DNA from 2 places in the Alicyclobacillus sp. TC genome. Region 1 is predicted to be linked to the other one. Evidence: riboswitches for the same ligand, from Rfam matches in the RefSeq annotation. Region 1 holds a riboswitch; the other holds the start of a gene.
What was found. Region 1 has a riboswitch for ZMP and ZTP ahead of FY534_RS11960 (bifunctional 5,10-methylenetetrahydrofolate dehydrogenase/5,10-methenyltetrahydrofolate cyclohydrolase). Riboswitches for the same ligand answer to the same signal wherever they lie in the genome.
Positions count from the first base shown of each region.

Region 2: another riboswitch for ZMP and ZTP. It lies ahead of serA (phosphoglycerate dehydrogenase); the one in region 1 lies ahead of FY534_RS11960 (bifunctional 5,10-methylenetetrahydrofolate dehydrogenase/5,10-methenyltetrahydrofolate cyclohydrolase).

Region 1 covers NZ_CP044434.1:2,417,090-2,424,603, reverse strand. Annotated here, with positions in the region: gene pyk (pyruvate kinase) at 1-911, shown strand, start outside; gene FY534_RS11960 (bifunctional 5,10-methylenetetrahydrofolate dehydrogenase/5,10-methenyltetrahydrofolate cyclohydrolase) at 965-1,831, opposite strand; ZMP/ZTP riboswitch at 1,907-1,994, opposite strand; gene FY534_RS11955 (HNH endonuclease) at 2,063-2,623, opposite strand; gene FY534_RS11950 (NAD(P)-dependent oxidoreductase) at 2,814-3,722, shown strand; gene trpS (tryptophan--tRNA ligase) at 3,741-4,730, shown strand; gene icd (NADP-dependent isocitrate dehydrogenase) at 4,814-6,109, shown strand; gene mdh (malate dehydrogenase) at 6,210-7,151, shown strand; gene polA (DNA polymerase I) at 7,321-7,514, shown strand, end outside.
Region 2 covers NZ_CP044434.1:1,948,670-1,956,183, forward strand. Annotated here, with positions in the region: gene FY534_RS09665 (alpha-hydroxy-acid oxidizing protein) at 1-1,030, shown strand, start outside; gene FY534_RS09670 (HAD family hydrolase) at 1,089-2,210, opposite strand; gene serC (3-phosphoserine/phosphohydroxythreonine transaminase) at 2,224-3,309, opposite strand; gene serA (phosphoglycerate dehydrogenase) at 3,323-4,906, opposite strand; ZMP/ZTP riboswitch at 4,980-5,059, opposite strand; gene fdhD (formate dehydrogenase accessory sulfurtransferase FdhD) at 5,129-5,962, opposite strand; gene FY534_RS09690 (helical membrane plugin domain-containing protein) at 5,965-6,657, opposite strand; gene fdhF (formate dehydrogenase subunit alpha) at 6,864-7,514, opposite strand, start outside.

The DNA.
Region 1 (7,514 bases):
TGCAGCGTAATCCTCGTCCAACTCGTGCGGAAGCCAGCGATGTGGCCAACGCTATTTTGGATGGCACAGATGCTATCATGCTCTCGGGCGAAACGGCTGCAGGCCGCTATCCCCTGGAATCGGTGCAAACCATGGCGCAGATTGCTGAGCGTGCTGAAGAGGCCATTTTAAAGCGTGAAGTGGTCTATCATCATCATACGGAAGTTGAACGGAAGGTGCCGGATGCGATTTCTCATGCGGCTAAAGAAATGGCTTCCGAATTGGATGTGGCTGCTATTGTCACCGCAACGACTTCCGGACATACAGCGCGACATATTGCCAAACATCGTCCGCTTAAGACCATTGTAGCTGCAACTCCGGATGCGAGGGTGGCACGTCGTTTAATGCTTTCCTGGGGTGTCTGTCCAGTTGTGGTACCTATGGCTTCCACGACAGACGATGTACTGGAAACCGCAGTAGAAGGTGCTCTCGATGCAGGTTATGTGCAGCATGGAGATATGGTGATTATTCTGGCAGGTGTTCCCGTCGGTATCCGTGGAACCACCAATTTACTAAAAGTGCACACTATAGGAGAAATTTTAGTTCGTGGTAAGGGAATTGGACAACATGCTGTGAGTGGACGTGCAGTAGTGTCTAAGAAAAATCAAGATATTCTGGAACGTGTTCAAGAAGGGGATATTCTTGTCACGAATTGCACCGATGCTGACATTATGCCTGCGATTGAGAGAGCTGGAGGAATGATTGTTGAAGAAGGTGGATTGACTTCTCACGCTGCAGTTGTGGCCATATCCCTCGGCAAGCCAGTAGTAGTCGGAGCTTCGGAAGCCACGGAGCGTGTGGAAGATGGTGCATTGGTTACGGTCGATCCGGTTCGAGGTTTGATTTATCGTGGTCGAGCGCAAGTGCTGTAAAATAGTTCAGCGGATGGGTAAATAAAAATCATGAGGATGGCGCTTGGCCATCCTCATGAAGTAGGATGTACCATCAACGAATATTGATACTCAACAGCTTCTAATAAATTCGCGAATATTTGCATTGTAGTTACGCTGCCTACTCCTCCGGGAGTGGGAGTGAGGGCATGAACCACTTCTGCCACTTCCGGCGCGGTATCGCCTGCGATTTGCCCGTTTTTATCCTGATTGATACCTGCATCAATGATAATAAGTCCTGGATGACACATTTCGGGCTGAATTAGACCTGCCTTCCCGACTGCAACAAAGGCAATTTCAGCGCGTTGCAAGTGCTCGCCAATATCTCGTGTTTCTGCATGACAAGCGGTTACAGTAGCTCCTCGGCGAATGAGTTGATGTAAAAGAGGCATACCGACCGTTCTCCCACATCCAACTAACGTAACGTTTCGTTTACGCAATGGAACCCCGTAATGATCGAGCATTTTCAAACAAGCGAGAGGAGTAGCTGGGTAAATCCCTGGTGTACCGAGCATATTGGCTAGTGCGTTTTTTTCTGTCAAACCGTCAATATCCTTAAACGGATCGATCTCCTGTAAAATTCTCCATGATTCTAAATGATGAGGGAGCGGTAACTCAAGAATAATGCCATGAATGGTATGATCTTGATTCCATGCATGAATCTGTTCTATGACGCGTTGTTCCGTAACGCGTGCGGGAAAGATATGCAACATGCATTCAATGCCGAGCTTCTCTGCCATGCGGACTTTAGAACGAGCGTAACAGAGAGATGCGGCGTCTCCTTCGACTAAAGCAGCCACCATTTTTACCTGTATATGTCGATGAGAGAGGGAATTCACCTGCTCTCTAATTTGTTGCTTCATTTGATCTGCCACTGGTTTGCCATAGAGCAAGTGGGCCATGAGATCATCAACCTCCTTTGCATAGGCTGTCCCAATGACGAAAAAAAACCGTCTGGGCGCCGTCTTTGTTTTTCGAGACGTTGCCCAGGCGGTCGGCAAAAGGCAGCAATCGTGCGCAGTCCCCCGTGGTTTTCCACGTTATCCGCCAGTTCTGCGCGCAGCCTGTTTCATTCACTGTAACAGTGTAAGTCTAACGCGATGGAGTACTTTCGTGCAACTGTTTGTCAACTTCTATCTGTTACGTTCGTTTGAATTTTCACCATGATATTGAAACCTAACTGCCTCTCGATAAAGTGCGAGAATATGTTTGCGCCGAACGGTTTGCCCAGTAGCCTCACAATGAGCCAGAAATTCTGGAATGTCCATATTTTTTCTCTCTTGGTTGCACGCTAAACAGGCACACATCAAATTTTTGGGATGAAATCGCCCACCTTTAGACTCAGGAATGATGTGATCCATTGTTGTGGCAGGTGCTCCGCACCATACGCAACGGCCACTGTCGCGGCGCAGAACCGTTTCTCGATATTTCTTTTTGCTCATAGCGGAAAAACGCAGGCGAATTGTTCTTTCATTGACCCAAAACGCATTTCCGTAGCGTACTTCTTCCTGTGCTCGCTCTTTGGTACAGGGAGTGAGCAGGGCACCCGAACCATCTAATACACGTACCACGCTACCCTCGTTCAGTTGGTGTCCGCAATGAGGGCAGGCCCCGTTATGACTCTCCATACTGGATATGGTAAATAATCCGTTGCAACGAGGACATCTCCCCTCTGCATGACGTTTTCTGCCCACATGCTCACCTCACTGACTAGAAAGTTCAAGGATTTTGTCATCAAATCATCGATTCCGTAAGTTCTCTGAATTCTATTGTGACAAATTTTGATTCGTAATGCGACTGGCTCACTGTGCGCTTGGTAAGAAGCTGAAAAGAGCTATACTGATGAGAGTGGTGAACATCAATCTCTATGGTGGGTGGAAAATAATGAGAATTGGATTTCTCGGCACAGGAACTATGGGCTTGCCCATGGCGGAAAACTTGCTACGTGCAGGATATAGTGTTACAGCATATAATCGATCTCCTGAAAAAGTTCAACCCTTGCTGCAAATGGGCGGAAAACAGGCTCAGAATATAGCTGAAGCCGTACGTAACCAAGATGTAGTTATCAGCATGCTTTCTGATGACAGCGCCGTACGAGAAGTCTATTTAGGAAATGGTGGTGTGGCCGAGAACGCGAAACATTCTTTTGTGGCTATTGATATGAGTACCGTTTCGCCGGGAACAGCTCTGGAAGTGCAGAAACATATGAACCAATTAGGCATTGCGATGCTGGATGCCCCCGTTTCAGGAAGTGCAGGTGCAGCCAAAGAAGCGAAGTTACTCGTCTTGGCAGGCGGTCCGTTGGAAACGTATGAAATCACGCGTCCGATTCTGGCGGCTATGAGTCAGGCGCAATTTTATTTCGGACCTGGCGGTAACGGCGCCAAAGCAAAATTGGTTGTCAATCTACTTCTTGCCTTGACGATGCAAGGAATCTCTGAAGCGCTTGTCCTTGCAGAAACGTTAGGCTTGTCTCGTTTCAATGTTCTCGATATGCTTTCCCAGTCGTCTGTTGCATCACCTTTTCTTGGGATTAAAAAGCAGATGTTGATTGATGAATCTTTTCCACCAGCATTTGCACTGAAGTACATGCGTAAAGACTTGAATTTGATTCTCCAGGCAGCGATTGAGAGAGAAGCAGTACTTCCGGCCACGTCAGCAGCTTTCGCGAGCTATACGTCAGCGATGCACAATGGTTTTGCGGAAGACGATTTAGCAGCTGTTATGATGGAACTTTTAAGGCAATCAGGGTATACTGGCGCGAAGGATTCATCTTTCAACTTAGGTTTGTAGGGCAAGGAGGAAGAATTCATGCAAAGAGTGTTTTCCGGCATTCAGCCGTCAGGAACCATTACCATAGGAAATTACCTAGGCGCTATACGCAATTTTGTCCAATTGCAACATACAGCTGAATGTCTCTTCTGTGTTGTAGATATGCATGCAATTACTGTGCCGCAAGATCCACAGCAACTCTATCAGAGAACGCGCGAATTGGCCGCTTTGTATTTGGCGTGTGGCATTGATCCACAAAAGGCAATCTTGTTTGTTCAATCACATGTGCCTGCTCATGCTGAACTGGGGTGGCTTTTGCAGTGCATGATTTATTATGGCGAACTTGGACGCATGACACAGTTCAAAGATAAATCAGAACAAAAAGATGTAGTTACAGCAGGTCTATTCACTTACCCGGCATTGATGGCTGCTGATATTTTGCTGTATCAAACCACTCTTGTCCCTGTTGGCGAAGATCAAAAACAACATCTTGAACTGACTCGCGATGTAGCCATTCGTTTCAACCGTCGTTATGGAGAAACGTTTATCGTTCCTGAGGCAATGATCCCTAAAATGGGTGGAAGAATTATGAGTTTGGAAAATCCTTTGAAAAAAATGAGCAAGAGTGATGAAAGTCCCAATGCAACGCTCTATTTGCTCGATCCGCCAGAAGTCCTACGGAAAAAAATTAGTCGCGCTGTCACAGACTCGGGACGCGAGGTCCGATACAATGAAGAAGAAAAACCAGCAGTATCCAATTTGATGACGATTTACGCGCTTTGTACGGGAAAGAGTCTGCAAGAAGTAGAGGAAGAGTTTGCAGGTCAAGGGTATGGGCCTTTTAAACAAGCTATCGCTGATGCGGTTGTATCCGTGTTTGAACCCATTCAGCAACGCTATCACGAATGGCTCGAATCTCCAGATTTAGAAAAGACACTTGCAGATGGGGCTGAAAAAGCTGAGAAACTGGCTTCTGTGACACTGGAGCAGGTCAAAGAACAAATTGGGTTTCTGCCGCGCAGAGCGTAAAAGATCATTCTTTGGTTTTTGGTTTTTCGTTAGCAATTATGCTAAGATGTGGCGTGGAACCTGATACATAAGGAGGCACCCTCATGGCGCAATTCAAAGCGTTTTCAGGCCCGACAGAAGGAGAACCAATTACTCTTCAAAACGGGCAGCTTCATGTTCCTCATCATCCTATTATTCCTTTTATTGAAGGCGACGGCACAGGTCCGGATATCTGGCGCGCATCGCAGCGTGTTTTTGATGCCGCTGTTCAAAAAGCGTATGGTGGCCAGCGGAAAATTGCGTGGTTTGAAGTTTATGCTGGCGAGAAGGCGTTCAATCAGTTTCAGGAATGGTTGCCAGAAGATACATTGAAGGCTCTTTCGGAGTATATTGTCTCCATCAAGGGACCACTGACCACACCCGTAGGGGGAGGCATTCGCTCGTTAAACGTAGCGTTGCGTCAAGAACTTGATTTATACGTATGCCAGCGTCCAGTTCGCTATTTCAAAGGCGTTCCCTCTCCGGTTAAACGTCCAGACTTGGTAGATATGGTTATTTTCCGTGAAAACTCGGAAGATATATACGCTGGTGTAGAATGGCAAGAAGGTACTCCTGAAGTGAAAAAGGTCATACAGTTCTTGCGTCAGGAGATGGGCGTGAAGAAGATACGCTTCCCAGAAACGTCCGGCATAGGCATCAAACCAGTTTCCAAAGAGGGTACAGAACGTTTGGTACGTTCAGCGATTCAATATGCGTTACAACATAAACGCAAGAGCGTCACATTGGTTCACAAGGGAAATATAATGAAGTTCACAGAGGGAGCCTTCAAAACTTGGGGTTACGAACTTGCCGAGCGTGAGTTTGCAGACCAAACGTTTACATGGGCTATGTATGATCGCATTAAAGAAAAAGATGGACAGGCCGCGGCTGACAAGGCTCAGGATGAAGCGCTCAAGTTAGGCAAAATTATTGTTAAAGATGTCATCGCAGATGCATTCTTGCAACAAATTTTATTGCGTCCAGCGGAGTATGACGTCATTGCTACACTGAATTTAAATGGTGATTACATTTCTGATGCCTTAGCAGCACAAGTAGGTGGCATTGGCATAGCACCGGGAGCGAATATCAATTATGAGTCCGGACACGCAGTATTTGAGGCGACACATGGTACAGCGCCAAAGTATGCCAATCTGGATAAAGTCAATCCGGGTTCTGTGATCTTGTCTGGTGTGATGATGTTTGAATATATGGGGTGGCAGGAAGTAGCGGACTCCATTATTCAGGCGTTGGAAAAGACCATTGAATCGAAAGTCGTAACTTATGACTTTGCCAGACTGATGGAAGGCGCTACTGAAGTAAAAACTTCTGGGTTTGCCGACGCAGTCATTGCGAATCTATAAGACATTGACGTGCCGCTTGGCGCGTCCTTTTCTTATTGACGTAAACATCAATCTGGTTTGCGAAGAATAGATAGTCAGAAGAGAAAGGTGGGCTATGACTATGATGAAGCGCAAAAAGGTATCTGTGATTGGGGCAGGACTAACAGGTGCTACAACAGCTTTCATGATTGCCTCCAAAGAATTAGCCGATGTAGTGCTCTTGGACATCCCACAGATGGAAAACCCAACTAAAGGTAAAGCTTTAGATATGCAAGAAGCTATGCCTGTTATCGGATCGGACGTAACGGTAATAGGTACGGCAAACTATGAGGATACCAAAGATTCCGACTTGGTCATCATTACAGCTGGACTGCCGCGCCGACCTGGTATGAGCCGTGATGATTTGGTTTCCACCAATGCCGGAATTGTCAAATCGGTGACAGAGCAAGTGGTGAAGTATTCACCTGATTGCATTTTGATGGTGCTATCCAATCCTGTCGATGCCATGACCTATGTGGCCTATAAAACGTCCAAATTCCCTAAAAATCGAGTCATTGGTCAGGCGGGCGTCTTGGATACGGCACGTTTTAACACATTCGTTGCCATGGAACTTGGTGTGTCTGTGGAAGATGTGCGGGGATTTGTTGTAGGTGTCCATGGTGATGATATGGTTCCATTGGTTCGTTATTCCACAGTAGGCGGAGTGCCACTCACACAATTGCTTTCCAAAGAGCGCATTGATGCCATCGTTGAACGTACAGCGAAAGGCGGAGGAGAAATTGGGGCTCTAATGGGCAATGCAAGTGCCTACTACGCTCCTGGTGCGTCGTTGACTGAAATGGCGGAATCCATTTTAAAAGATAAGCGTCGCATTCTTCATTCTATTGTGCTTCTCGAAGGTGAGTATGGGCAAGAGAATATGTTTCTCAGTGTGCCCACGATTCTTGGTGGCAACGGTGTTGAGAAAATTATAGAAGTGGAACTTACGCAAGAAGAACGTGACGCTGTACAGCGTTCGGCTAATTCAGTGCGTCGTGTCATCAGTGTTGTAGACAATATGTAGGCAAACTGGTTTAAACAAAGCTGTTCATCATCACAACAGGTAGGCCTGAATGGCACTGCCTGTTGCTTTTTTATCTAAAGGTAGGAATGACCTGGAGCTAGCTATGCTACAATGACTAGCGAGTGAAGCTTGTCTTCGCAAGGCGAAGATAGGAAGTAGAGGTGCATATATGGTTGAACGAAACCCTCTTTTGGTAATTGTTGATGGAAACAGTATTGCATATCGAGCTTTTTTTGCGCTGCCTCCTTTAACGGATCCACAGGGACGACCCTCACAGGCAGTTTACGGATTCGCCATGATGCTGTTGCGATTACTGGAACAAAAAAAACCGACACATATGGCTGTCGCTTTTGATAAAGGCAA
Region 2 (7,514 bases), 470 kb from region 1:
TGTACATGGAGGAGCGGGTTGCGGTGAAACCATGCAAAAAAATCGAGATGCTTTTACAAAGTGGTCAATCATACCAAGAATGTGGCGAAACGTAGAACAGCGCTCTCTGCAAATCAATCTCTTTCAAAATAATCTTCCTGCCCCCCTACTTTTGGCTCCCATAGGCGTGCAATCTATTGTGCATGATGAAGGAGAGTTAGCATCCGCAAGGGCTGCAGCTTCTTTACATATCCCATATATAGCAAGCACAGCATCTTCTTATACTCTAGAAGAAATTGCAAATATCATGGGTAATAGCGTTCGATGGTTTCAGTTATATTGGAGTAAAGACGAGGAGTTAGTCAAAAGTTTTATCTCTCGCGCCGAAAAGTCCGGCTATAGCGCCATTGTTATCACGTTGGATACTCCCATGATGGCTTGGAGAGAAAAAGATTTACAACACGCTCATTTACCATTTTTACACGGAAAAGGAATTGCTAACTATTTGGCCGATCCGATTTTTCTCAGCCACTTAAAGAAGCCTCCCAAAGAAGATATGCCGTCGGCCATAGCCCTTTGGACCAGGTTGTTTGGGGACGCCACTCTCACCTTTGAACGCTTAAAACTTATCAGGGAATCTACTCGATTGCCTATCCTCTTAAAAGGGATTCTACATGCTGATGACGCAGAGCTTGCAATTCAAAACGGAGCCAATGGCATTATTGTCTCTAATCATGGAGGAAGGCAGGTAGATGGCACCATAGCTACCCTTGACGCCTTGCCCTCAGTACTTGCTGCTGTCAATCATCGTGTCCCAGTATTATTGGATAGTGGAATTCGTCGCGGCTCGGATATCCTAAAGGCTATTGCTTTGGGTGCAAGCGCAGTGCTACTTGGCCGACCTTATATTTATGGACTAGCTGTAAGCGGCGAAGAAGGCGTACGCGCTGTGGTACGCCACCTTTTGGCCGATCTCGATTTGACTATGGGATTAGCCGGATACAGAGCAATACAAGAAATTTCCAATGATTGTTTATTGGTAAAAAATTAATGATTTATTGGTTTACTTTAAAATTCTATCCATCGAAGTTCATACAAGAGCAATGCTGCTACTTTGCGAATAAACTGAATAACTCAAGAACATCTTTAAAAATATAGTTAGCCCCAAGAGCCTCAAATTCAGCACGAGCCGCTTCTCCAGAAGGTCCTGTAAGAACAGCGGCAAAATCACAGCCTATTTTTTGTGCGCATATTGCATCTGCTACTGAATCACCCACAATCAGAACCTGTCGGGCAATATGATCAGATAGCGGCAGTGATGTATGAAGTACTTGTTCAACATCTTCTGTGGCAAGTAAACTTCGCAAATAACTGAAAGGATGGGGTTTTGATAAAGGGGCAAATTCAGGATATTGCCGCTCTGTATGCAAAACATCTGACGCGGTCGAAATTCTCTTTTTATCAAACAAGGAAAGAAGTCCCAGATGACTAAGTGGCACTCTTGTTTCTACATCGGGACGACCTGTAGCTATTCCGAGTGCGATACCAGACGACTGTAAATGAATGAGAAGCGCTCGGAAACGCTCTATATCTACAATGGCCTCCTCATCATGAAGAAAACCTCGTTTCTCATGAGAAAGTGGGCTGTCTGACTGCTGTCCCAAATACCAAGTTTGAAAAACTTGGCAGCCCAGTTCCCATAGTTTTTGGAAAAATATTTTTTCTTCATTCGCAGACACTAAACGACGAAGTTTTTCATTGACTTTGTTCATTAAATCAGCTTTATCTGAAGCCGATTCTGCTAGACATACAAATTTTTGAAAATCAGGAAGATTACGATGACCCTCCCGACTTTGCAAAACATGACCCACCCGGCATAAATATTCTGCCATATCCTCTGACGGTTGATATTTAGAGATTGTCACAGTTGCTGTCTCATCCAACAAACGACCTAATGCAAAAGCAAATAGTAAATATACCATATCCCAATTGGCATTAATGCCCTTGCTTTTCATAGCGAATAGAGCACGATCGTCCGCAAAAACGTACTGCCGAGCATTTCGAATGTAGGTTTCTGTAGGATTATCCTGAATGGAATCCAACGGCTGTGCTGAAAGCCCCAGATAACAAGAGCGGTTCCAAAGTTCAATGACTGTTAAAGCTGTGGCGTCAAAATATCTTTCTTCACTCAGCATGACACCATCCACATCAAACAATAGGGTACGGTACACCATTTTGCCTCCTTTACTTTTCACTTTGGGCAAAATCCCGCATAAATTCTGCCAATCGAGCTGCAGATTCTTCTGAAACTGCATTGTAAAGTGAGGCACGAATACCGCCAACCGAACGATGCCCAGACAAACCAATAAATGAATAATCGTTGGCTACAGTCAGGAATTGTTTCGTCCTCTCCGGATTGACCAGTCGAAAAGTTACATTCATTCGTGAACGTGCTTCCTGACAAGCATGACCTTCATATACATCTGGAAACTCGTCAATCACTCGATAAAGATAACCAGATTTTCTCAGACTTTTCTCCATCATCGCTGGTACTCCACCTTGTGCTTCCGTCCACTCCAAGACAAGATTTAACAAGTAAACAGCAAAAGTCGGTGGAGTGTTGTAACGAGAGTCATGTTGAAGATGAGTTTGATAAGAGAGCATGGTAGGAACTGTCTCGCTCGCTTGCTCAGCCCAAGACTTTTTGACAATCACTACTGTTAAACCAGAGGGGCCAAGATTCTTTTGAGCACCTGCATATAAAAGAGAAAAAGATTGAACGTCCAGCGGACGAGACAGTATATCGCTGGACACGTCAGCAATGAGAGGACTGTCCAAATGACTAGGAAGAACATGCCATTGCGTTCCATAAATCGTATTATTTGTCGTGATGTGCAAATAGGCATCATTGCTTTCACTGTATATCGCGTTCATTGCAGGAATACTGCGATAGCCATCCTCCTTGCTACTCGCCGCAATACGTGTCTCTCCTAGTTTTTTTGCCTCTGCCAATGCTTTCTCAGACCAACTTCCTGTCAAAACATATGCAGCCGTTTGACCTTTCTGCAAAAAGTTCATGGGAATCATACTAAACTGTAAGCTAGCGCCACCTTGTAAAAAGAGGATTTCATACTCCTCTGGAATATTCATGAGTCGACGTAATCGGTTTTTGGCAGAAAGATGAATTTCATCAAACATTTCACTGCGATGAGACATCTCTAGAACGGAGATACCTTTATTTTGATATGATAATAGTTCGTCTCTCGCTTTTTCGAGGACTGCTGTAGGCAGCGCGCCAGGGCCAGCTCCAAAATTATCCACTCTTTTCATTCTGCATTCCCCCTCAAAGTTGAATAGCACGCGCTACCCGAACACCACTGACAGAACCGATCTGTTGGATCACAGAATCTGGAACAACTTTGTCTACACTAAGAATCATGATAGCTTCTCCACCACTCTCACGTCGGCCAACTTGCATACCGGCAATATTAATGCCAACGTCGCCCAATAGAGTACCCATTTTTCCAATCATACCCGGTTGATCAACATGACGCGTAAACACCATATTGCCTTCTACTGGCGCATCTACTGCGTAACCATCCACTTCGACAATACGAGGCCCAAAACCGTTATATAAAGTTCCCGCGACTTTGATTTGAGCACCCGAAAAATACAGTTGCAGCGAGATGAGGTTTTGGAACACCTTACTCTTCGGTTCACGGACATCACGAACTTGAATGTGCAATTGTTCAGCAACTATTGGAGCGTTGACATAATTTACTTCATCTTGGTAATGGTAAGCCAAAAGACCTTTTAGGAGAGTTCGTGTTAGAAATGACACATCTAATTGAGCAAGTCCACCACTGTACGTTATTTCAATAGATTGAGGCGCTTCAGGAACCAACTGTGTGGCAAAGAGACCAATCTTTTCTGCCAATTCGAGATAAGGTGACAGTTCTCTGTTTTGCTCCGCTGTCAATGAAGGTAAATTGACAGCATTTCGAAAAGGCAACCCTGACAACACACGTCCAACCTCTTCTGCAACATCAATGGCCACATTAACTTGAGCTTCTACTGTCGAGGCTCCAAGATGAGGTGTCAAGACTACGTCCGATCGCGATAACAAAGGATGATGCGCATCCAGAGGCTCTCTTTCAAATACATCGAGGGCGGCTCCGGCTACAATACCTTCTTCTATAGCTCGCAATAACGCTTGTTCATCAATAATTCCGCCTCGTGCACAATTCACAATACGAACTCCTCGCTTCATTCGATAAAAAGCCGCTTCGTTTAACAAATGATGAGTTTCTTTCGTAAGTGGCGTATGAACCGTAATAAAATCCGCCTCTGCAATGGCCTCTTCGAGCGGTTTCGCTTCCACTCCCAACACTTTGGCCCTTTCCTGGGTAAGAAACGGATCGTATCCTATGACTCGCATTTGAAAAGCAAGGGCTCGTTTGGCAACTTCTGAACCAATACGTCCCATGCCAAGAACAGCAAGCGTTTTTCCAGCCAATTCAACGCCAATAAATTTTTTTCTGTCCCAGCGGCCGCTGCGAATAGAAGCATCAGCTTGGGGAATATGGCGAGAAAGGGAAATCAACATGGCAAAAGTATGTTCGGCAGCTGAAATGGTATTGCCATCAGGGGCATTCAACACAACGATTCCTCGACGAGTAGCGGCTGTGACGTCAATATTATCGACTCCAACACCAGCTCTTCCAATCACTTTTAATTGAACTGCAGCTTGCAGGACTTTTTCTGTAATTTTAGATTGAGAACGTAACAGCAAGGCGTCTACATCTGCAATTTCTTCAAGCAATTCATCTGGAGTCAATTCCGGACGGACTATGACTTCTATATTAGGGAAAGACTGCAATTTTTCTACTCCAAGCTCAGAAATGCCGTCTGTAACGAGAACTTTCATGGGTCCACTCTCCACTCTCTTTAGGTTATCTGCTGAAGGGTAAAGCAAAGGCCACCTGAACAGACTCTTGAACAAGAGGCGCCCAGGCGGCCGGCATACATCCTTTCGCACTCCCTTGTGGTAATCCCACTTCCGCCAGTTATGCGAAGGTTACAATATACTTTTCGATTGCCTATCTGTATTGATATTTAATTCAGAATATAGACAAGAAATGGCGCAGCGTCAAGACATCTGCACCCTCCAATCATGTGTATAGACATTAAATGATGAATTTCTGACAAATCCTATGACGGTAATATTCAAATCACGCGCTAAATCTAATGCCAATTGGGTTGGCGCACTGTGAGATATGACAACGCCAACACCCATTTTTGATACTTTCAATAATACTTCTGATGAAATACGTCCACTGAATGCCATTCTGGCACCAATTGTAGACAATCCACAACGTAAAAGATATCCAAAGACTTTATCAAGAGCGTTGTGACGACCAATATCTGAACGCGCGATGAAACACTGACCTGGAATTTCTAGAAAGGCCATATGCACACCGCCCGTTTGCTTAAACAAAAAAGATTCCTCGTCCATTTTAGCCATGACATTCAAAATATCGCCCGCACTTAAACGTGTTGAATCTTCAATTTTATGAGCCGTCTGGGCATCATTAAAAAAATAAAATGATTGTCTGCTTTTCCCACAACAGGAAGTAATGTAGCGTTTCCGATAAACTTCTGGACGCATCTGAAATTTCTCTTTCAAATGTACCCAAGCCATCCCACGATAGAGGCTCACTTCCAGATTATCCACATCTGAAGCTTGACGTATCACACCCTCTGACGCCAGAAAGCCTATAACAAAATCCTCCAGGCAATCTGGCGTACAGACGACAGTAGCAAATTCCTGACGGTCCACTTCAATCGTTAGAACAAATTCGTTAGCTACCGAATCTTCAATAACCGTCCACTGTCCTTCATGATAACGTTGAATAACTGTTTTGGCTTGCAAAGGAGCACGGCGTTGCCTTCCCTCGCCTCGTTGTGCTACTTTATCCAGCATGGTTATTGACCATCCGTTTTCCGCAAAGCCTGCCCCATTCCCTTCAAAAAGGCAAATCCACTTTGTAGCGCTGCACTTACATCTGGATCTTTCATCATACGAAGCAATTCGAAAATACCCATAGGCCGTCCATTGGGTTCAGATTCAGCCATTTTTGAAAGCCCAGCAGTGACTCCTTTGAGTGTACGTCCCAGAGCTTCTCCATCAAGATTGGAAACTTCAGAAGCAAGCGAGATGATGGACTGTAAAGATTTTGACTGCGCTGTTTGGGCAGCAAAATCCACCAGAACTTTAGCAATGTTTTGTCCTTGTTCCAGTAAACCAACCAAAAAATCAAGCAATCCTTTATCCGAAAGCTCTTGAAGTAATTTCAGTAATGATTTCATGGCTGCTGTAAGACTGTCTCCATCCAGTTCTGAAAAGCCTTCAACAGCCGACATAACTTTTTGAATTCCTTTCATATACTGCTCACGAGTCACCAATTCAACCAGAATTCGAACCACATCATTACCTTGTTTAATCAGTGCTACGAGAAAATCGAGCAGCCCTTTCTCATGCAGCTCTTGTAACAATTCTGCTCCGCTTTTTAGACCATCAGCATTTTCAGCCAGTACCTGTTGCAACTCTTGCAACATTTTTTCCTTTTGTTCAGACTCATTATCTTGCCGGACAATTGCGGTTGTAGCTTGTGCCATATGTGAGCACCCCTCCACTAAAAATCAACCGACGGCAAGCTCAAAAAGCCTGCCGCAGTTCAGCCGTATCTAGTGTACATGAAAAACTACCCGAATACATCCTTAACTCAACACGGATTTTTACTTAGTCTTAGCTAATTACCAAAAATATATAGAGTAAAAGACCTTAAAGAACGAGCGGGGTTTATTCAACCCCGCAGCCCCCTTCATTTACCCACTTTAAGTAAGTCATGATAATCTTTACGCTGCCATTTTTGTTCCACATTGACACCTGGTTGAGGATTTGGATGTCCCAAACGGAAATTGCCACGTTTAATAGGAGAATCGCCATCTTTTTCGATGATTTCCATACGTACACTGGTTTCCTTGTAAGCTGGAGTATGGGTAATCGTATCGTGATAGCTGCTGGTAAGGTAATTGACCGCTTCTTCGGCTTTTGGTGTATTCATAGGGAGATACAATTCTTTACCTTTTACCCTATCTGTTACTACTGCTCGTACTTTGACTTTTCCATAAGGAGAAATCAGTCGAACCAAAGTTCCCGTCTGAATACCTCGTTCTGCCGCTAATTCTGGAGAAATTTCCACAAAAGTAGTAGGTACCTTTTCTTCAATTCCCGGCACACGATAAGTCATATTACCCTCATGGAAATGCTCCAACAAGCGCCCATTGTTTAAATGGAGATCGAACTCTTCATTTTCTACCATAGGCCGCTGCCATTCCACCGGATAAAGCTGTGCTTTGCCGCCTGGTTTTTGAAAACCATCCAAGTAAAGGACTGGTGAATCCGTGCCATCTTCTGCAACGGGCCATTGCAAGCTCTTGAACCCTTCTAACCTTTCGTAGTTGGCACCTTT